DNA from 2 places in the Clostridium fungisolvens genome. Region 1 is predicted to be linked to the other one. Evidence: riboswitches for the same ligand, from Rfam matches in the RefSeq annotation. Region 1 holds a riboswitch; the other holds the start of a gene.
The links. Region 1 has a riboswitch for S-adenosylmethionine ahead of metK (methionine adenosyltransferase). Riboswitches for the same ligand answer to the same signal wherever they lie in the genome.

Region 1 (11,216 bases):
TAATTACTCCTAATAGAGAAATATTCTCTGGAGATGTTATTAAGATTCTTTCGAAAAATAGTGATGGTGAATTTGAGGTTTACGCAAATCACATTGCTTATATAACAAATACAGTACCTACAGTAACTAAGTTTGTTGATGCTAATAATAAAGAGTATTCTGTGGTTACTTCTACAGGAATTGTTCAGTTTAAGGATAATGAGCTAATTTTTGCTTGCGATTCTGCTGAATGGCCTGAAGAAATAGATGCTGCTAGAGCTCAGCAAGCTAAAGAAAGAGCAGAAAAGAGATTACAGGGTTCTGTAGATGTAGATGTTTATAGAGCAAAAGTAGCCTTAGCAAGAGCTATGGCTAGATTGCAGATAAAGAAATAAACTCTTAAAAAGCAAGTCAATTGATGGCTTGCTTTTTCCTGTGAGCAAAAACGCTAAAAAATAATTTTAGCGTTTTTTTTTTGTTTTCTAAAATTAAATAAATATTATTTTAACTTATATAATTTATGATTAATTAAGAAAAACTAAATCTACAAAGAAATATGAATTAATGTAAATGACATTTAATGTAATATTCACACTTTTTACCAAAATAGATATATTAATAATATATCTATTAATATTCAAGCAGAGTTAAGCTTGTAAAATCTTTATATGCTTTATTTTATTAATGCTAATCAAATAGTAGTACAAAGGAAAAAATGGAATTATATTGAATAAAAGCATGGAACTTGGACAATAATCAAATAGAAAGGGCGGGATGTTATGAGGATAAAGTATTCTTTATTATCAGCTATTCTATTGATATTTTCTTTTGGTTTATTGTGCCAAAGTGTAAGTGTTGACTATGGTTCAATATCTAATAATATACTCAAAGAAAATTCAGCAAAAATTATCGAGTGTGGTGTAAAAGTACAATATAAGTCAAAGAAAAATATGAATGAGATTTACCAAAATATTTTTACTAATGTAAGTAGCTCATACGTTATAGTATCTAAAGAGATTGAACCAAGCTACTTTGATATAACTTTCAAAAAAGATAATATAGCTTATGAAATATTTGCGAGTGTTGAAAACAATATTACTATGGTTTCAGCAACATCTATAGCCACAGATAATAAAAATGAGATAGATACTTTAAAGAAACAATTAGAAAAAGTACTATATGATGACTCGATGGATGTACAATATTTTAGCTATGTTAAGGGCAAGATAATTACAGATAGCATTAAAAATAACATAGAATTAACAGAAAGAGCCCTTGTTAAGTATGGTGGAGCTGCAGATGTGGAGACTATTAAGCTAAATTCAGGTTTTACTGGTGTAGCAAGATTAAAAGACAATACAGCCGTAAACTATGCTATTAGTGAAAATGATAAAGGAACATACTTAATTATTGGTACACCAATAATTTTTATAACATACTAACAAGGTTAATGGAGGATAATATGGATAAAATCAGAGTTAAGGGTGGGAATGAACTATCAGGTGAAATAAAAGTAAGTGCAGCAAAAAATTCTGTTCTTCCGATAATTGCAGCAAGTATATTAGGCAATGACAAAGTTAAAATAAATAATGCACCTATGCTTGAAGATGTATATGTAATATGTAATGTACTTCAGGAACTTGGATGCAATATATCTTTAGATAAAATAAACCAATCTATAACTGTTGATTCATGTAATATAAAACCTATAAATGCGAATAATGATTTAGTTAAAAAGATGAGAGCTTCATTTCTTATTATGGGACCAATGCTATCTAGGTTAGGATATTGTAAACTTTCATTACCTGGAGGATGTAATATAGGAAGCAGACCTATAGATTTACATCTTAAAGGGTTTAAAGCACTTGGTGCAGATATAGAAATTGGCCATGGATATGTAGAAGCTAAGGCAAAAAGACTTATAGGAAATAGGATATATCTAGATTTTCCATCAGTCGGTGCTACAGAAAACATAATTATGGCATCAGTTTTTGCAAAAGGAACTACAATAATAGAAAATGCAGCTGAAGAACCAGAAATTAAAGATTTAGCTGATTTCTTGAATTCAATGGGTGCTATGATTGATGGTGCTGGAAGAGGAAAAATAATAATTGAGGGTGTCGATAATCTTAAAGGAACAGAGCACACTCCAATATATGATCGTATTGAAGCAGGAACTTACATGATTGCAGGTGCTATAACACATAGTAAAATTAAAGTAATAGGCACAAATGAAGAACATTTAAGACCAGTGATAGAAAAGCTTAAAGAAAGTGGAGTAAAGATTGAAATCTCAGAAGAAGAACAGAGTATAGTAGTTGATGGAAGAAATATAATAAAATCTGTAGACATTAAAACTATGCCATACCCAGGATTTCCTACCGATATGCAAGCTCAAATGATGAGTCTATTAGCTCTTGCTAATGGAGTAAGTGTTATAACCGAAACGGTATTTGAAAACAGATTTATGCACGTTTCTGAACTATCTAGAATGGGAGCAAATGTAAAAATTGATGGAAGAACTGCTCTCATAGAAGGTGTTCCTAAGATTACAGGTTGTGAGGTTAAGGCAACAGATTTACGTGCTGGTGCAGCATTAATAATAGCTGGATTAGCTGCGGAAGGCGAAACAGATATAACAGATATATACCATATTGATAGAGGTTATGTTGAAATAGAAAGAAAATTAAGATCAATAGGAGCAGCAATAGAAAGATATTCCGCAGATTAATATATTCCAGTTTTATTTAATGAATTTAAATTGAATAATTAACCTATCAATTCAATAAAACTCAGATTACTCTTTAAGTAATCTGAGTTTTATTTTTGCTGTATTGAAAAGTATAAAAAGTAATAATATGTTCTTCAAAGCATATAAATTTAGTATAAGAAAAAATATCTACTAAGGGCAAAAAAATAGGAGGCTGCGTTTTAATGCTAACATAAATTTTAGGAGGAGCTTATGAGAGTTGGTAACGGAATAAATAAAAGATATATCTGGGGCTTTGGAGTAGTATTTTTTGTTTGCTTTCTTATACCTATTTCGATTTCCTTATTACAAGGGAGCAGTAGTAATTTTAATAAAAATATATCAAATATTAAGAACTTTATTTATGATAAGAATCAGGTTGCGGATGGCAATACTATAAGCGTTAATAAAATAAGGGTATTTAGAACTGATACTAAGAAGATCGAAGAGATGGATCTAGAACAATATTTATATGGTGTAGTGGCAGCTGAAATGCCTGTTAATTTCAATTTAGAAGCATTAAAGGCTCAAGCAGTAGCTGCAAGAACTTTTGCTGTTACAAGAGTGATAAATAAGTGTTCTCAGGCAAATGGTGGTGATATATGTGATTCAACACATTGCCAAGTATATATAGATAAGAATAGTAAGATGAATCAATGGGATAAAGATAAAGCGGATGCATATTGGAATAAAATTGTACAAGCAGTTGATAGCACTAAAGGACAAGTTCTTTCTTATAATGGTTCTATAGTTATGAATCCACAATATTTTGCTGTTAGTTCAGGCAAAACTGAAAGCTCAAAAGAGGTATTCGGTAATGATATACCTTATTTAGTTTCGGTTGATAGCCCAGGAGAAGATAAGGCTACAAAATACAAAAGTACGATTTCTTTTACTTATGATAAATTTACTAGTTTAATAAATGCTAATTATAAAGATGCTGGGCTTAAAAAATCTTCATTGAAATCTCAATTAAAAATTCTTTCTAGAACAGAGGGAGGAGGCGTAAATGAGATTTCAATAGGAAAAGCTATTGTTAAAGGTACGGAGTTTAGAAAGTTACTTTCATTAAATTCAACAAACTTTTCCATATCTTATTCCAATGGAAAGATAGTATTTAATTGCATTGGATATGGGCATGGGGTTGGACTTAGCCAATGGGGAGCAAACGCCATGGCTGAATTGGGAGATGATTACAAGAAGATATTAAAACACTATTATACCGGAATTGATATACTTGGTATGAAAGATGTTAAATCAAAATAGAGAACCCCTTAAATTAAAATCCATTCACTATGGCAGAAAGGCTACTTCAGTCCTTAGATTCTAAATATAAAAACACTATTTCTCATGGCATTAGAGCAATAGAATTGGGCAATACTAGAAATATATGTATTGCTCAATTTTTTTTTGCCTAACTGTTTATTAATATTTTGTAGAATTTTGTTGGAATTTATATGAAAAAAATATAGGAAAAAATGTATTTTTTAGTAATGGAAGGACAGACTAGTTAATGGAGGTGTTCATATGGACAAAAAAAATAACAAATTTTTAAGCTTTTTTAAGAAGGAGGGTTTTTACGTAATTCTATTCGTGTGCTTATGTGTAGTAGCCACATTTGCAGCAATAACTGCAAGAAATAACTCTAAGGAAGCAGCAACAGAAACAAACAAGAGTGGCGTTGCTATGAACATAAATGAGTCAGATAAGTCTACTACTCAAATGCCAGATGCAGAACAAGTAAAAAAACCTGCAACTTCAAGTAATACGACTGGAGTGACTGTTCCGAATACTAAGACTGTTACAAATACATCAAAAGTAACTTTTAGTAATCCTATTTCTGATGGAGCAGTATCTAGAGTATTTTCAGATGGATCTAAACCAATTGAAATTAAAGGCTTTAATGTTTGGACCACAGTGGTAAAAGGCATAGGTATTAATGCTAAGAAGGGCACTACAGTTACCGCTGCAGCTGATGGAAAAGTTACTGAGGTAGCAAATGGAGATGAATTTGTAGGAACTTATGTTGTTATTTCACACTCAAATGGGATGAAAACAGTTTATACAAATTTAGACCCTCAAGTTTCTGTTAAGAAAGATGAGGTAGTCAAAGCTAAACAAACAATTGGTAAAGTTGGAGACACAGCAAGAATGCTTAAGTTTGAGTCATATGCTGAACATTTAGGATTCCAGATAATTGACTCAAAAGATCAACAAGTTGATCCAAGTAAGTATATAAAATTTAATACAGCAGCAAAATAATAATTTTTTATTCAGTCATTTTCTAAATAGAAGATGACTGAATACTTAGAAAAAGTAATTTAGTTAAAGAGTAGTGCATATTTATTAATATAGCTAATTAAGGAGGTAGCATTTTGAAAGACTACATTGAGGAAAGAGTCTTAGAAGTTGCACAGTATATTATCGATTCAAAAGCTACAATTAGGAAAACAGCAAAAGTATTCGGAGTGAGCAAAAGTACAATACACAAGGATATGACAGAGAGATTACCAAAGATTAATCCAGTAATTGCTCAAAAAGCAAAGATTATATTGGATTTGAACAAAGCTGAGAGACACATAAGAGGAGGAAAGGCTACAAAATTAAAGTATAAAGCTATTGAAGGTTAATCACATTCCATGTATAATTTATATGATAAATTATGTAAAAAATACTCAAATTATGTTTGTATAAATAGAATTTTAGGAGTGAATTGGAATGTGGTTTTTGGGAATGGGAACAGATATAGGAATTGATTTAGGTACGGCGACTGTGCTTGTTTATATAAAAGATAAAGGCGTCGTTTTAAAAGAACCATCTGTAGTTGCTATAGACAAAAACAGTAATAAAATATTAGCTGTTGGAGAAGAGGCAAGGCAGATGATTGGAAGAACACCAGGAAATATTGTTGCTGTACGTCCACTTAGAGACGGTGTAATTTCAGACTATGATATGACTGAAAAAATGCTAACATATTTTATAAGAAAAGGGTGTGGAAAGAAAAGAGTATCGGCGCCTAAAGTCATGGTATGTGTTCCTTCTCAAGCTACTGAAGTAGAAAAAAGAGCCATAATTGATGCTTCGAAAAATTCAGGTGCTAGAACAGTCTATTTGATAGAAGAACCTCTGGCAGCTGCGGTAGGTGCTGGAATCGATATAAACAAGCCAAGTGGTAATATGGTTGTTGATATTGGTGGAGGTACAACTGATATAGCAGTGATTTCTTTAGGAGGCATTGTAGTAAGATCTTCTATAAAAATTGCTGGCGATAAATTTGATGAAGTAATCATTAAATATATAAGAAATAAATATAAGCTTATGATTGGTGAAAGAACTGCAGAAGATTTGAAGATTAATGTTGGATCTGCATTTAAGGATTTAAGAAACCTTACTATGCCTGTAAAAGGAAGAAACCTAATAACTGGACTTCCGGATGTTGTAGATATAACTACAGAGGAAATAAGGATAGCTTTAAAAGAAACTGTAAGGATGATTTTAGAAGCAGTTCATTCTGTATTAGAGAGAACACCGCCTGAACTAGCAGCTGATATTATAGAACATGGAATATTAATGACCGGAGGCGGTGCATTATTACATGGACTTGATAAATACTTAGAGTCAGAGACAGGTGTTTCAGTAAGAGTAGCAGATGATGCAATTTCCTGTGTTGCAATGGGGACAGGCATTGCTTTAAAGAACTTTGAAAAATTAGAACTTAATAAGGATATGGAAGTTGAACTTGTTGAGTAGTAAAAGGGACAGAATATAATTCTGTCCCTTTTAATGTTTAAAAAAGTATAAATTTTCAAGTTGTTGTAACTTAGATATTTTAATAGTTTTTAGCTTTTTAACTTTTTTGCCTTATTTTTGAAAGTTGCTTAAATAGTATGCGTGTACTATTGAATTAACAATAACTTGTGCCATCTCCATTATTAAATTTAATCTAATAGATCGACTGGTGAATATCTCAGAATTTTCACTAGAGTCAACGATGCCAATTATTGAGGCGTCACCGACGTCCGGAAGAGTCTTGCCTACACCTTTACCAGGATGAATAGGGTAATCTCTTGTATGAATTTCACCGATTGAGTTCGAATCTCCTAGACATGCATCTATTCCTATTATACAAGCTTTAGGATGGCTTGAGTAAATTTCAGTTAGTTTTCTATCAAGATTTAATGCATGTATTGGCGACGCTATTGTGCCGTATATAGGAAGTGGAAAAAATTTGTCTTTCAGCATTGTACCAACTAATGGGCCAAGGCAGTCTCCTATGCATTTGTCAGTACCTATACAGACTATAACGGTGTTATCTTTAATGTAGTTCTTTAAAAAGTAGGCTATCTCGTAGTAAGCAAGTGATGATTTATAATTAACTTTTATCTTATTCACTATCCCACCTCCCTCATAATAAATTTATATGAAGCAAATATATGAAATATTAAAAAAGAATAAAATATTGATATACTGTCAATATTTTTAATATTAGGAGGTGCTTAGGTATGGATAAGAAACAAAAAAAATATAGTTGTATAGTTATTTTTATTACGTTTATTTCAGTTGAAGTAATGGTCATAAACAATAAGTATAATTATGAAAAATTACAAGTAAGCAGCAAACAAAATTTGACTATTAAACAGAGCAATATTAGCAAAGAAAAACAACAGACACAAAACAATGAGACTAATAAGAAATTGGAAGATAAATTAAATTCTCAGAATAAAAGTAAAATAAATACTAATATAGATAGTTCAGCAAAAAGTGATGTGGATGTAAGTAAACAAAATATAAGTTCAAATAATTCGGAATTAGAAAATAATTACAATGGTTATGTGAGCCAAGAAGATAGTTATGATAGTAGTATATTTGAAGAAGAAGCTGTTCCTACAGTTTCAATTTTCAAGATAGATAAGAATACAATATTAAATAAAATAAGCCTAGCAGATAAAGCAAAGTTAATATATTTATCACGAAAACTATCTATCGCGGATTATGATTATATACAAGAAGATATGAAGAGCAGTAATGAAATAGAGGCATCGAAAGATATATTTACTATATTAAAGAAAAAATTATCGTATAACGATTACGAAAAAGTGAAAAATATACTCAGTCCATATATAGATGTAGAATATATTGAGAAGAGTATAGGAGATTAATTAATCTAAGACAAAAATATCGGTATGAAATAAATTATTTTAGTTATTAATAATATATAGAATAGCGTAGCATTTAGTATTAATACGGAGGAAGTTGTAGAAAATAAAAAGTAAATTGTAAAAATGACTGAATATGCCTTTAAATTGGGGTTGAAAATAATAAGATAACATTATATACTAATCCTTGTCGATTGGCACCGACAAAACAAAACAGCAAAGATTGAACTTATCGAAAGTTTGGTTAAAGCTTATATGGAGGAGTTCCCGAGTGGCCAAAGGGGGCAGACTGTAAATCTGTTGCAAGTTGCTTCAGTGGTTCGAATCCACTCTCCTCCACCAATTTTAAATAATAAATTAAGGGCGCATAGCTCAGCTGGGAGAGCATCTGCCTTACAAGCAGAGGGTCACAGGTTCGATCCCTGTTGTGCCCACCATTAATTTAAAAAATCAATAATATGCTGGCATGGCTCAACGGTAGAGCAGCTGACTTGTAATCAGCAGGTTGTAGGTTCGATTCCTATTGCCAGCTCCAAAATTAGGGAGGAGTTCCCGAGTGGCCAAAGGGGGCAGACTGTAAATCTGTTGCAAGTTGCTTCAGTGGTTCGAATCCACTCTCCTCCACCAATTTTAAAATAATAAATTAAGGGCGCATAGCTCAGCTGGGAGAGCATCTGCCTTACAAGCAGAGGGTCACAGGTTCGATCCCTGTTGTGCCCACCATTAATTTAAAAAATCAATAATATGCTGGCATGGCTCAACGGTAGAGCAGCTGACTTGTAATCAGCAGGTTGTAGGTTCGATTCCTATTGCCAGCTCCATTTATGGAGGAGTTCCCGAGTGGCCAAAGGGGGCAGACTGTAAATCTGTTGCAAGTTGCTTCAGTGGTTCGAATCCACTCTCCTCCACCAAAAAGACACTTATAGTGGTGTCTTTTTTGTATGAATAAAGATAATTAAATAATGTAACTCTTATCAAGAGAGGTGGAGGGAAAGGGCCCTATGAAACCCGGCAACCGGTGATATACACAATGGTGCCAATTCCTGCAGATAAGCTGCGAGATAAGAGAGATGAAATTATAAATCTCTTCTTTGAAGAGATTTTTTTGCTCTTAAAAATATTTAAAGCATCCATTGTGAAGACTTTAAGGATAAAAGTCTATGATTTTTATTTACACTATTAATAAGAGTAAAAAATATTCACCTGCCAGGTTTGTTGTGATTTGCTTAGAAAGGCAGATGCGTAAAGAAAATCATCGGCAGTAGCCTGAATGATTTTTTAATAACTATAATTTTTTATGAAGGGAGGAATTAACTGTTTTATTTTAGAAGACAGTTAAGTTTTGAATGAAAAGATTATTTACATCAGAATCAGTTACAGAAGGACATCCAGATAAAATCTGTGACCAAGTTTCAGACGGGATATTAGATGCTATATTAGAAAAGGATCCAAATGCTAGAGTTGCATGCGAGACAGCAGTAACTACAGGTATGGTTGTAGTTATGGGGGAAATATCTACTAATTGCTATGTAGATATACCTAAAATCGTAAGACAGACAGTAAGAGAAATAGGCTATGACAGAGCTAAATATGGATTTGACTGCGATACATGTGCAGTACTAACTTCAATAGACGAACAATCAGCTGATATTGCTATGGGAGTTGATGAAGCATTAGAATCAAAAAAAGGTGAAATGGATAAGATTGAAGCAGTAGGTGCTGGAGATCAAGGTATGATGTTTGGATTTGCTACAAACGAAACAGAAGAATATATGCCTATGCCAATAGCTTCAGCTCATAGATTATCAAGAAGATTAAGTGAAGTTAGAAAAAATGGTACTTTAGACTATCTAAGACCAGACGGAAAGACTCAAGTTACAGTTGAATATGAAGACAACAAGCCAGTTAGAATAGATGCAATTGTTGTTTCTACACAACATGGTCCAGAAGTATCTCAAGAGCAAATAGAAAAAGATATAAAAGAACATGTTATAAATGCTGTAATACCAGCAAACCTATTAGATGAAAATACAAAGTACTATATAAATCCTACTGGTAGATTTGTAATAGGTGGACCACAAGGAGATAGTGGTTTAACTGGAAGAAAGATAATAGTTGACACTTATGGTGGATATGGAAGACACGGTGGTGGTGCTTTCTCAGGAAAAGATCCAACTAAGGTTGATAGATCTGCAGCTTATGCAGCAAGATGGGTTGCTAAGAATCTAGTTGCTGCTGGAGTTGCTGATAAACTAGAAATAGAATTAGCTTATGCAATTGGTGTAGCTAAGCCAGTTTCTATAGAAGTAGATACTTTTGGAACTGGAAAAATAGGAGACGATAAGATAGTTGAGATCGTTGGTAAGGTATTTGATTTAAGACCAGGTGCTATAATAAGAGATCTTGATCTTAGAAGACCTATATTTAAGCAAACTGCTGCATATGGTCATTTCGGAAGAACTGACGTAAGCTTACCTTGGGAGCAATTAAATAAGGTTGAAGAAATAAAGAAATATATATAATGAAAAATGCTGCTTTTAAGCAGCATTTTTTTTATTCTTATTTTAGATATTGTTAGTAAATAAGATATATGGACAAACATGTATAGATGTATAGATATGTTTATATAAAAAAATTATCGATTTGAATCAAATACAACTTTTCCATTAACAATAGATAGTCTAATGTTAATATTTTCATCAAATAATACTAAATCTGCATCATAACCTTCTTTAATAAGACCCTTGCTCTCTTCAATTTTGCAATGTTTTGCGGCATTATAAGATGCCATTCTTATTATTTCATACAAATGATAAGTTGAATTGTTCTTAACGTTTCTAACTGCGCTGTCTAGTGTTAGGATAGAGCCAGCTAAAGCACCATTTCTTAATCTAGCAGCACCATTCTTAACTATTACATCCTGACCTCCTAAGGAATAGTCTCCATCAGGCATGCAACATGCCATCATTGCATCAGAAACTAGAAGTACCTTATTTATTCCTTTGATTTTGTAAGCTGATCTAAGCGATGGATATGCGATGTGGATACCATCTGATATAGTCTCAGTAGTAATATCTGTATCAAAGATTGCACCAACAACACCTGGCTCTCTGTGATGAAGTGGAGTCATAGCATTAAATAAGTGAGTAGAGTGAGAGACTCCAGCTTTAATTCCTTCTATTGCCTCAGAATAAGTTGCTTTCGTATGTCCCATTGATACTGCAATGTCATTAGTTTTTAAAAAATTAATAAGTTCTTTAGCTCCATCTACTTCAGGTGCAATAGTTATTGCAGTAACAGTTTCTATATTGTCCCCAACCATGCCCATAAAG
Region 2 (11,216 bases), 1.4 Mb from region 1:
CTAAAGCAACATTCTTAATTTTTGTAAAAAGTTCTTTTTTGCAAAAATAACACCTATTCTTAGGATTACTTGCGAAACCTTCTATATCAAGTTCTTCTGAAGATATGATAATATGTTTTGCTCCCATATCCTTTGCATATTTAATAGCTTCTTTTAGCTCTCTTTCAGGGTAAGTTGATGAAGTTGCAGTAACTGCAATTAGCCTTTCACCTAATACTTCGTAGGCTACTTTTACAAGAAAAGTACTATCAACACCACCAGAAAATGCTACCGCAGCACTTCCCTTTTCTTTAATTATATCTTTAAGCAATTGAAATTTTTCTTTAAGTTCCATTCCCATACCTCCTATAATGTCTTATATACTTCGTTATATATTTTAGATATTGGTACATTTTTTTCTTTAGCTAATCTTTTACAATCTTCATATTCAGGTTTTGACTTAACCAATTCACCATTATAATATGAGTTTTTCACCGTTACCTCTCCATAATTAGTTGAAACTTTAGAAAACTCTCTGTTTAACATAATCTTCTCTACATCAAACTTCCTAACTCCAATAGAGGTAGTTTCTTTAAATATAACTTCAAGTATCTTCTTTTCAACCTTTTTATTAACTAACACACTTAGCTTTATTGCTGGTCTTCCTTTTTTCATAATTATAGGAGTCTTGAAGACATCTAACGCTCCTGATTCAAAAAGCTTTTCTTCAACATAACTGTATATTTCAGGATTCATATCATCAATATTAGTTTCAAGTAAGTGTTGTTCTTCAGTATCTTCATTTCTAATTTCTTCGCCTAAATATACTCTTAGAACATTAGGTATTTCAAGTTCTCTAGTTCCAAGACCATATCCAATCTTCTCTATTGAAAACTCCGTCTTATCAGTGTAGACTTCAACATTTTCAGCTAAAATTGCTGCACCTGTAGGAGTTGTAGTTTCAAAATTAACTATTCCAGTTCTTACTGGTATATTTTTAAGGATCCTAATTGTTGCTGGTGCTGGCACAGGTATTAGGCCATGTGCGCATTTTACAAAACCTCCACCTAATTGAATTGGTGATGCCATTATCTTGTCGACCTTTAAATAATCTAACGCTACTGCTGCACCTACAATATCTATTATTGAATCGATGGCGCCAACTTCATGAAAATGGACTTCATCTATTGTTTTCCCGTGAACTTCTGCTTCAGCTTCTGCTATTCTCATAAAAATAGCTAAGCTTAAACTCTTAACTTTATCACTTAACTCACTGGAGCTAATTATATTCTTAATATCATTAAAATTTCTATGTTCATGATGGTGATGAGTTTTATTCTCCTCGATATTTAAATCCTCATGTGAATGTTGTTCATCCATATGATTATGATGGTGGTTATGATGTTCATGATGAAAATCTTGATCTAATTCATGTGTATGTGTGTGAGTTTTATCATGATGTTCTTCATCAATATGAACATGGTTATGATTGTCTTGTTTCTTTATAATTACATCAACTTTAGTGCCAGTTATACCGTTTTTAATATCTTTTCTAATATCTATACCATACTCAGAAGATATATTTAATTTTGCAATCTCGTTTAGTAGGTATTCTTTGTCCACTCCTAAATCAATTAATGCTCCTAAATTCATATCTCCACTAATTCCACAAAAGCAATCATAATATAATATTTTCATCTTATTCTCTCCATTACATTTGTTATTTAACATTCTTTAGAGTTTTTGTGTCTATATATAGATGTACAGATCCCAATTTAGAATTAGTATATCTATTAAAATCATTTTTTCATAATAATTTTAAGGAAATGCTTAAAGTAGAACCTGTACACCTTAATTTTTTACTTTTTAACTTTTTAAATTCTTAACTTCTTGTCTTTTATGCGAACACTTCTTTTATAGTTTGTAAATGTTCACGTATTGGAAGGCTTTGTGGACAGTGCTGTTCGCATTTACCGCATTTTACACAGCTTGTAGCCTTTTCTTTAACTGGTAAATTCTCATATGACTTGTCTCCAGGGAACATATTATAAGTATTATATGCGCTGAAGCATCTTGGTATATTAACTCCTGCAGGACATGGCATGCAATACCCACAAGCAGTACAGTTAACTTTCATCTTACCTTTAATTATAGTTTTAACTTCATCAACTATAGCTAATTCTTTTTCAGTCAATGAATTTTCTGGAGTTTCACCAGCTGCTTTTATATTTTCTACTAATTGCTCTAATGTGTTCATTCCGCTTAGTACAACCTTTACCTCTGGGTGATTCCATACCCACTTTAAAGCCCACTCTGCTGGAGATCTCTTTACATCAGCTTTATCAAAAGCTTCTTTTGCTTCATCAGGGATATTCACAAGTTTTCCACCTCTGATAGGTTCCATTATAGTAACACCTAAACCTCTTGCAGCAGCATATTCTAATCCTTCAGTTCCAGCTTGGAATTCTTCATCTAAATAGTTATATTGTATTTGACAGAATGACCAATTATAATAATCAACTATTTCTTTAAATACTTCTAATTTATCATGAAAAGAGAAACCAGCATATCTTATTCTACCGTCTTTTATAGCAGAATCTAAAAACTCATCTATTCCATTGGCTTTTAATCTTTCCCAATCGGTTTTATTTAAAGCATGTACCAAATAAAAATCTATATGATCTGTATCTAAACGTTCTAGTTGTTCATTTAAATATTTATCCATATCGCTTCTTGATTGTATTAACCAGCTTGGAAGCTTTGTAGCTAATTTTACTTTTTCTCTATACCCATCTTTTAAAGCTCTTCCAACAAAAGGTTCACTGGCACCGCCACCTCTAGTCATACCATTCCCATGATATGGGTAAGCTGTGTCTATGTAGTTTACGCCATTATCTATTGCATAACGAACTAAACCCGTTGCTTTTTCCTCATCAATTTGAGATGGATCTCCTCCTGGTATTAATGGTAGTCTCATACATCCAAAACCTAAAATTGAAACCTTTTCATTTGTCTTACCAAACTCTCTGTATAACATCTCGACTCCTCCTCATACTATTGACACATATGCTTCAACCTAAATCATATCTACGCAGCCATACTAATAAGCTAGGCTCCGCGGGCAATTATGATAAAGATTTGACAATATGGGTCTTCAAAATTTTCCTTTTAAAATACTATTATTTGATGTTGTTTCCATATATTATAAATATTACACCTTAAAGTGTACTCTAAGTCAATACAGTGAATAAATCTTTTTCCTAAAATAAAAAACTAAATTCTTGTTTGCAATAGTAATTTCATCTTAAGCGATTTTAGTCTTGCACAAAATATGGTACGGTAGTGTCCTTAAATGAAATTCGAAATGTTTTGTAGAATTAAATAAAGTAAAAAAATTAACCCTTAAAAACCTGATAAAAAGTTTAGGATTAATTTCTTTTCTAAATAAAACTATACTATATATACACCTATTAAAATTCACAGCTCATGAATATCAGTATATATTTATAGAATAGTTTACTTTTTTATTCTATCTTCTTATAAAAATTCACTATACCGCAGCTCCACTATTTTCGCAGTTATTGATAGAACTACAACAGCTGCTCTCTGATTTCTTATCTTTAATTAGACCAGTATAATAATTAAGCTTCCAATTAATCATTTCAAGATTATTGTTCATCTCTTTAATTTTTTGCTCAGTTATCTTCTTTTGTGCCAAAATTATTTCTCGTCTTAGTTCTAAAGTTCCGTCGCCTTCCATACAAAGAGTAACAAAGTTTTTAATCTTTGAAATGGCCATTCCAGTGTTACGTAAGCAGCATATAAGTTTTATCCATTCAATATCATCTTCGCTGAAGTTTCTAACCCCATGTTCATCACGGGCTATATTTGGAAGTAATCCCTCTTTTTCATAATATCTTATTGCATACTCAGTTAAATCAAATTTTTCGGCTACCTGCTTTATTGTGTATTTCATAAAAAAACAACTTCCCTTCTATGACCTAGGTTTTTGTACAAGTTTAATATAACTCCTTTTATAGTATATAAGTCAAGTGGTATAGACAGAATTTATTAAAAATTTTATATTTCTAAAAATTTTAAAGTAAACATCCCTAAGTTAAGACTGTAACCATTGGCGAGTTGCTATATTTCGTAAGTTTGTGAAATATATAAAACACATCCAATATCAACAGTTATTACGAATATATTTATCATTAACAGATATATTTATCATTAGCAGGAATGTTTTTTTCTTAGTCCCTATACATTCCCTAATATAACTCTATTTAAATATTTGCCCGCAACTTCTTCTGCTTTCCTCATAAATGTTAAATCCGTTGGAGAATTCATCAATTTATAACGTGGAAAATATCTTGAAAGATGCAGTGGTATATCTTTATTTATATTACTTAAAAACTTTGCTATTTCTTCTACCTCTTCTAAACTATCATTTTCACTGCTAACCAGTAAAGTGGTTATTTCAACATGACATTTTTGTGCAGCTATTTCAATAGTATTTAATACAGGTTTCAAGCTTCCACCACATAAATCTTTGTAATAGCTGTTACTATAACTTTTTAAATCTATATTCATAGCATCAACATAAGGAAGTAGCTTCTTCAATGGTTCTTCACTTATATATCCGTTGGTTACAATAACAACAGAAGCATTTTCATCAGTTTCTTTTAGAAGTTTTGAACAGTCATATACATACTCATACCATATACTAGGTTCATTATAAGTAAATGCTAATCCTATGTTATCTTTTGTGGTCAAAGCTGTTTTTACTAATTCTTCTCTTGAAGCGAATTCACTTTTGGCTATCTGTTGAGATATCCTATAATTTTGACAAAACCCGCATACAAAATTACATCCAAAGCTACCCACTGATAAAATAAAACTTTCTGGTTTAAAGTAATAAAGTGGCTTTTTTTCTATTGGATCTAATGCAGCTGAAGTTATTTCTCCATAATTTAAGGTATAAAGTTTTCCATCCTCATGAGTTCGCACATTACATTTTCCTATATGCCCATTTTCAATTACACAATTATGGGGACATAAATAACAGTGTACTTTATCATTAAGATTTTCATAAAACATCGCTTCTTTTTTCATTTTATAGCCTTCTCCTAGCTTTCTTTATGTCTTATAACTTGAAATCTCTGTATAGTGTACTCGTCCTCTTGATCTATATTCCCCTTTTCTAAGGCTATAGAAAGTTGCTCCTCAACTGTATTTACCCCTTCTAAGTCTGGTAGTAAAAGTCCTGTTTTCCCCATACACCTTACAATTACACCATATTCCTTTGGATTTAGATCTTCCCTTGTTGCTACCTCAGGTTCTGTCAAAACATCTACAGAAAAATCAATATCAAGAAGTTCTTCTTCTTCCACTTCATAAAATCTCGGGTCGTTTATTCCTGCTTCTACAGCATTTCTAATAATTTCTTTTGCTACATTATCAGTTGCTGGAAATATAGTACCTATACACCCTCTTAAATCACCATGTTTTTTTAGCGATACAAACACACCTCTTTGCATATTTTTCATTTCATTTGGTACATATTCAGGAATTTCTCTAAGCTTTCTCCTTGTAGTTAAATAAGTAGTAAGGCTTTCTCTTGCAAGTCTTACGTAAGGATCGCTTTGTTTATTCTTTCTTTCATATTGTGACTTTCTAAGTTCCTCTAATTCACCTAGCTTTGGCTCATCTTCAGACAAAACATTAAATTTCATTATTCCATATCCTACTCCAAAAGTTCCTTCATAACTCAAAAGATCACCATTAAACTTTTTACCTTCAAGTGCGCCAAGCAGCGTTACTGTTGACCGTCTTCCACATTCACCAGCTTCGCAAACAGTTTCTTTATCAATACTTAGTACGGTTTTAACATCACCTTTTGCTAAGTTATCAAGAAACTCCTTATCAAACTTCTCGCCATAAGGATTATATCCATAAGGACCTTCTTCTTTAAGCCTATGAGATAGATCTCCACTTGCTATAAGAACAGCATTTTCATTTAATTCTTCCACAGCTCTTCTTATTGCAATTCCGAACTTATATAAGTCAATATCACTTAAGGCTGCATATGTTATATGTACAAATTTATAGTTACTATAATGTTTATTTATAAAGTAAAGAGGAACCATTGCTCCATGATCTAATGTAACTGATTGATCATACTTATTTAAAAGAGAATTAGTAGCCATTATAACAGGTATTCCCTCACTATAAGCTATTTCGTATATTTTTGTTGTTAATTCTTTGTTTATTTTAAGTTTCATCTTTACATTAGGAACTCTAAAGTTTTTCAAATCTCCATATATCTCATTCTCATAACTTATGGCAATAGCATCTTGAAACATCACTCCATGAGGAGTAACTAATATAATAGTATCTGGAGCTTTTTTAGCAATCTCTTCACCAATCACATGAAAACTGCCGCCAGTTGCACTTATCTTTTCTTCTTCGCCCTTGCCTACCTCTGGTATAGCTATTGGAGGATGCGGCAATAAATAGAAACCTCTTAAACTCAAAACAATCACCTCTTTATTATAGTTATATCCGTAATCTGAAAATTAGTTTTACCAACTTATAATAATAAATACTACAGTAAACTATATAGTAAAAAATCAGCTGCTTATATATTATTCCATATGCAAGCAGCTGATATATATCCTCTTAAAGAATGGCTTTTTCAAAGCTTTCAATTATATCTTCGTATTCTTCTAGACCAACAGATACCCTAATTAAGGTATCACTTACACCAAGTGCTTCTCTCTCTTCTCTAGGTATAGCTGCATGTGACATTTTCGCTGGATAAGAAACGATAGTTTCAACACCACCTAGAGAAACAGCGAAAGCAGCATTCTCAATGTTGTTAAGAAAATATTTTGTTTGCTCTAAAGTTTTAAACTTAAAAGAAAGCACTGCTCCAGCACCAGAAGCTTGAGAAAAATGAATATCTTTTCCTATATGACCTTCTAATCCTGGATAATAAACTTTTTCTACCTGTTCCTTCTGTTGAAGCCATGTTGAAAGCTTCAATGCAGTTGCCTGATGAGCATCTAATCTTATTTTTAAAGTCTTAATCCCCCTGAGAAGCAGCCAACAATCTTGTGGTCCAAGTATAGCTCCAAAAGAATTTTGTATAGTGTATATTCTATCTGCTAATTCTTTAGTTTTAGCAACAGCAAGTCCACCTACCACATCACTATGTCCACCTATAAATTTAGTAGCACTATGAACTACAATATCAGCACCTAAATCAAGTGGTCTTTGAAGATATGGTGACATGAAAGTATTGTCTACTATTACAATTATATCTTTCTCCTTAGCAATAGAAATAGCACCTTTTAAATCTGTTATCTTAAGCATAGGATTTGAAGGTGTTTCTAAGAAAATAGCTTTTGTATTTTCCTTAATTGCACTTCTTATATTTTCTAGTTTAGATGCATCTACAAAAGTAAACTCAATATTAAATCTGCTAAGTACTTTAGTAGTAATCCTATATGTGCCTCCATAAACATCTTCACAGATTACAATATGGTCTCCAGATGAAAATATTGATAAAACAGATGATGTCGCTGCCATACCTGAAGAAAAGGCAAAACCTCTGTGTCCATTTTCAAGTTGAGCTATTGTATCCTCTAATGCTTCTCTTGTGGGATTTCCACTTCTAGAATAATCATACTTTCCAAAGTTATCTATGTCTCTTTGATGAAAAGTAGAAGCCTGGTAAATTGGTATACTAAGTGCACCTGTTTCTTCGTCTATCTCATTTCCATTATGAATTAATTTTGTACCAAATCTCATATTAACACCCCAACGCGCTTTCTAAATCTTCAATTAAATCACTTATATTTTCAATGCCTATTGATAGCCTTAATAAATCTTCTGTTACTCCAAGCCTCTTCTTAATTTCAGCTGGAATTTCTGCGTGTGTTTGAGTTTGTGGATAGGTAATTAAAGTCTCAACACCACCTAAACTCTCTGCAAAGTTTATGACTTTAACATTTTTTAAGATTTTAGCTACATCTTCCTGATTTTTCACTTTAAATGATATCATGGAACCAAAGCCAGTTGCCTGCTTTTTAGAAATTTCATATCCTTTATGTTCAGGTAATCCTACATAAAACACTTCTTTTATCTTAGGATGTTTTTTCAAGAATTCAGCAACTTTTATTGCATTCTCTTGACTTTTTTCCATTCTTATATGTAATGTTTTTATTCCTCTAAGTATTAACCAAGAATCAAAAGGCGCTAATGTTGCACCTGTAGACTTTTCATAAAATCTTATTCTTTCATTTATCCACTCCTCATTAGTTACCACAAAACCAGCAAGGGTATCATTATGTCCACCAAGAAACTTAGTTCCACTATGAACAACTATATGAGCTCCTAAATTAAGAGGTTTTTGAAAATATGGAGTTAAAAATGTATTATCTACTATTACAATTAGATTTTTCTCTTTTGAAAGCTTTACCACTCCATTTATATCTACAACTTTCATCATTGGATTAGAAGGGGTTTCAATAAAAATAGCCTTAGTGTTTTCTTTAATATTATTTATTACATCATTCAAATCAGCGGTATCTATAAAATCATGCTCTATTCCATAAGGTCCATAAATATCTCTAAATAATCTAAAAGTACCTCCATATAAATCATCAGAAACCAAAATATGATCACCTGGCTTAAAAAGACTTAATACAGCAGTTACTGCTGCCACCCCTGTAGAAAAACCAGCACCAAATTTAGCTCCTTCAAGTTTTGCTACAGTGTTTTCTACCTCTTCTCTAGTAGGATTTTGCAACCTAGAATAATCATATCCGGTACTTTCATTCAAGCCCCCATGCTTGAATGTAGCAGTTTGATAGATTGGAAAGCTTATTGCTCCTGTTAATGGATCAAATCCCTTACTTCCATGTACTGCTGTAGTCTCAAACTTTAGTAATTTTTCTGCACACATATCAAATGCCCCCTTAATATTTTGCTTATAAAAGTCTATAACTGAATTTTCACCTGTGATTTCTTTTCTCAGTATATACAAAAAACTAGTAACCGAATAAGTTTTGTTTTTACTGAATTTCCAAAAAACTATGGTAAAGACTTGAGATTATTAGGTTTTGATAACACTAAAATTTTGTTTTTCTGAATACAGCAAAAAATGCCAGAGAATAAACTCTGGCATGTATTTACAACAGAAATCTATTCTCATCTTCCAGTTATATAAAACTGCAGGAATTAGCACCATTACACAAATTAAATGAAATTCATGCTGGTTGCCGGGTTTCACAGGGCCAGTCCCTCCACCTCTCGAGATAAGTTAAAACTATTATTCAATTAATACATATTATATTCTTGGCATTAGTTTTCTGTCAACCTATTTTATAAAATTTTGCCAATTCAATAATTACTTTTCCATATTAATGGTTGCTTAAAAATTTTATATTTTTCTATATGATAAAAAATATTATGGATTTATCTTACGATAAATCCATAATATTAAACTAATATTCTATAAGTTATATATCTTAATTGCCCTCTTTACTTATCTACGTAACTTTCTAATTTTATCTAAAAGATGTCTTTAGAGCGTCCTTCAAAACCTTAGGATTTTTCTTATATGGTGTTACTGGACAAATTTTCTTATCTTTCACACCGAATAAAGAATATATTGCAATTCTAGCCGCACGAACAGAATATTCTTCAGTAAATACCATATCTTCAGGTATTTCAACAAATTGACTTATCATTGCAAAATTCGTTGACCCCTTTGGAACAACTTCTGGTCTATCAGTCTTCTTTCTTGGTTGGAACTGAGAATCAATATATGGCATCATACATGGAATTACATTTACCACCGTATCCATTATTTCTTCTGACTTATCCTCCATATGAAGATGATGCAATAACTCTATTAATATTTCTTCTCCAGTACATTCTCTCATAGGTTTCTTTACATAATCACCTATTCTATCAGTATATAATCCATACCCCCAGAAAATAGTTGTATCAAGTGGTTGATTTTTAAAATGTGGTTGAGCTGCAACCACTATACTCATCAACCAATTCGAATCTTTAAAAGTCATTAGTGCTCCACTACCAGGAGCATTTGATGAAAATCTTTCAATAAGCTTAAGTAACTTATTACCTTTACAAGTTACAGTAAAACTCTCCCAGTTTGTTTCCTCATGATGACCAAAGAATGGCTCTGGATTTCCAAGCCCCCACTTTTTCTTAGCAACTTTAGCCCATAATTCTCCTGACATTGGCTTATTAGGAGTATATTCTGGTGCTCTATGCATATCGCCTAAAGTTGCGTTATCTGTCATGCATCCATTTATCATAATGCACACATCGTCATCCTTAAGCTCGATAACTTTTTCCCCTTCGCTATCTTCTACATGTATTGCTGTTACTGTTATTTCTTCACCTGGTTTAAAATCCAGATCAGTAACAGTAGCATTTATACTAAAATCAACATTAAAACCTTCTAAATAAGTTTTTAATGGAAGAATAACAGATTCGTATTGATTATATGGAGTCCTTGTTACACCTTCTAAAGTTTCTATACGGGAGAACTCAAAAATCATACGATCCATATATCTCTTGAATTCAAACAAACTCGACCACTTTTGAAAAGCGAAGGTAGTCTGCCACATATACCAAAAATTTGTTTCAAAGAAATGTGGTGTATGCTTAAACCACTGTTCAATTGTCATATCATCAAGTTTATCTTCAGATGTAGCCATAAGCTTCCCAAGTGCCATACGATCAGCATTGTTGAAACCCATGCTAGTTACATCTTGAATAACTCCATTTCGGTCAATTAGTCTTGCTTTCGCATAAGTTGGATGGGATTTATCAAAATTTAATATTTCTTCAGTTACACTCATGTTAGGCATTTCTAAAGATGGCACAGTTGATAATAGCTCCCAGAAATTTTCATAAGTCTCTTCATTGAGCATTCTACCGCCTCTACAGATAAAACCATTTACTGCATCTCCGGCACCATCGTTACTGCCACCAAGTATCTTAAGTCCCTCTATTATATGAATATTTTCACCTTTAAAATTACAATCTCTTATAAGATAAGCTGCTCCAGCTAAAGAAGCCAATCCGCCTCCAACAAAGTAAACCTGTTTGTCTTCACTGTTATTAATTTTAGGTAAACTTTTATCTGTTTCTTTTGCTCTTTCCTTTAACTTTTTTGCACCAATTGCTGCTACTGT

Region 2: it holds a riboswitch for S-adenosylmethionine, as region 1 does, so the genes downstream of both, bsdtw1_RS10535 (trans-sulfuration enzyme family protein) here and metK (methionine adenosyltransferase) in region 1, are expected to answer to the same signal.

What each region holds. Positions count from the first base shown of each region.
Region 1 covers NZ_BLZR01000001.1:3,818,742-3,829,957, reverse strand. The annotation lists gene atpC (ATP synthase F1 subunit epsilon) at 1-374, shown strand, start outside; gene bsdtw1_RS16860 (hypothetical protein) at 759-1,421, shown strand; gene murA (UDP-N-acetylglucosamine 1-carboxyvinyltransferase) at 1,442-2,710, shown strand; gene spoIID (stage II sporulation protein D) at 2,942-3,994, shown strand; gene bsdtw1_RS16845 (M23 family metallopeptidase) at 4,256-4,990, shown strand; gene spoIIID (sporulation transcriptional regulator SpoIIID) at 5,104-5,358, shown strand; gene bsdtw1_RS16835 (rod shape-determining protein) at 5,447-6,478, shown strand; gene yyaC (spore protease YyaC) at 6,590-7,120, opposite strand; gene bsdtw1_RS16825 (hypothetical protein) at 7,231-7,887, shown strand; tRNA gene bsdtw1_RS16820 (tRNA-Tyr) at 8,142-8,226, shown strand; tRNA gene bsdtw1_RS16815 (tRNA-Val) at 8,246-8,321, shown strand; tRNA gene bsdtw1_RS16810 (tRNA-Thr) at 8,345-8,419, shown strand; tRNA gene bsdtw1_RS16805 (tRNA-Tyr) at 8,427-8,511, shown strand; tRNA gene bsdtw1_RS16800 (tRNA-Val) at 8,532-8,607, shown strand; tRNA gene bsdtw1_RS16795 (tRNA-Thr) at 8,631-8,705, shown strand; tRNA gene bsdtw1_RS16790 (tRNA-Tyr) at 8,711-8,795, shown strand; SAM riboswitch class I at 8,853-8,952, shown strand; gene metK (methionine adenosyltransferase) at 9,231-10,406, shown strand; gene nagA (N-acetylglucosamine-6-phosphate deacetylase) at 10,520-11,216, opposite strand, start outside.
Region 2 covers NZ_BLZR01000001.1:2,447,511-2,458,726, forward strand. The annotation lists gene larE (ATP-dependent sacrificial sulfur transferase LarE) at 1-334, opposite strand, end outside; gene larC (nickel pincer cofactor biosynthesis protein LarC) at 346-1,677, opposite strand; gene bsdtw1_RS10510 (aldo/keto reductase) at 1,877-3,016, opposite strand; gene bsdtw1_RS10515 (MerR family transcriptional regulator) at 3,530-3,955, opposite strand; gene amrS (AmmeMemoRadiSam system radical SAM enzyme) at 4,240-5,094, opposite strand; gene amrA (AmmeMemoRadiSam system protein A) at 5,109-6,515, opposite strand; gene bsdtw1_RS10530 (trans-sulfuration enzyme family protein) at 6,661-7,794, opposite strand; gene bsdtw1_RS10535 (trans-sulfuration enzyme family protein) at 7,796-8,950, opposite strand; SAM riboswitch class I at 9,193-9,309, opposite strand; gene bsdtw1_RS10540 (oleate hydratase) at 9,555-11,216, opposite strand, start outside.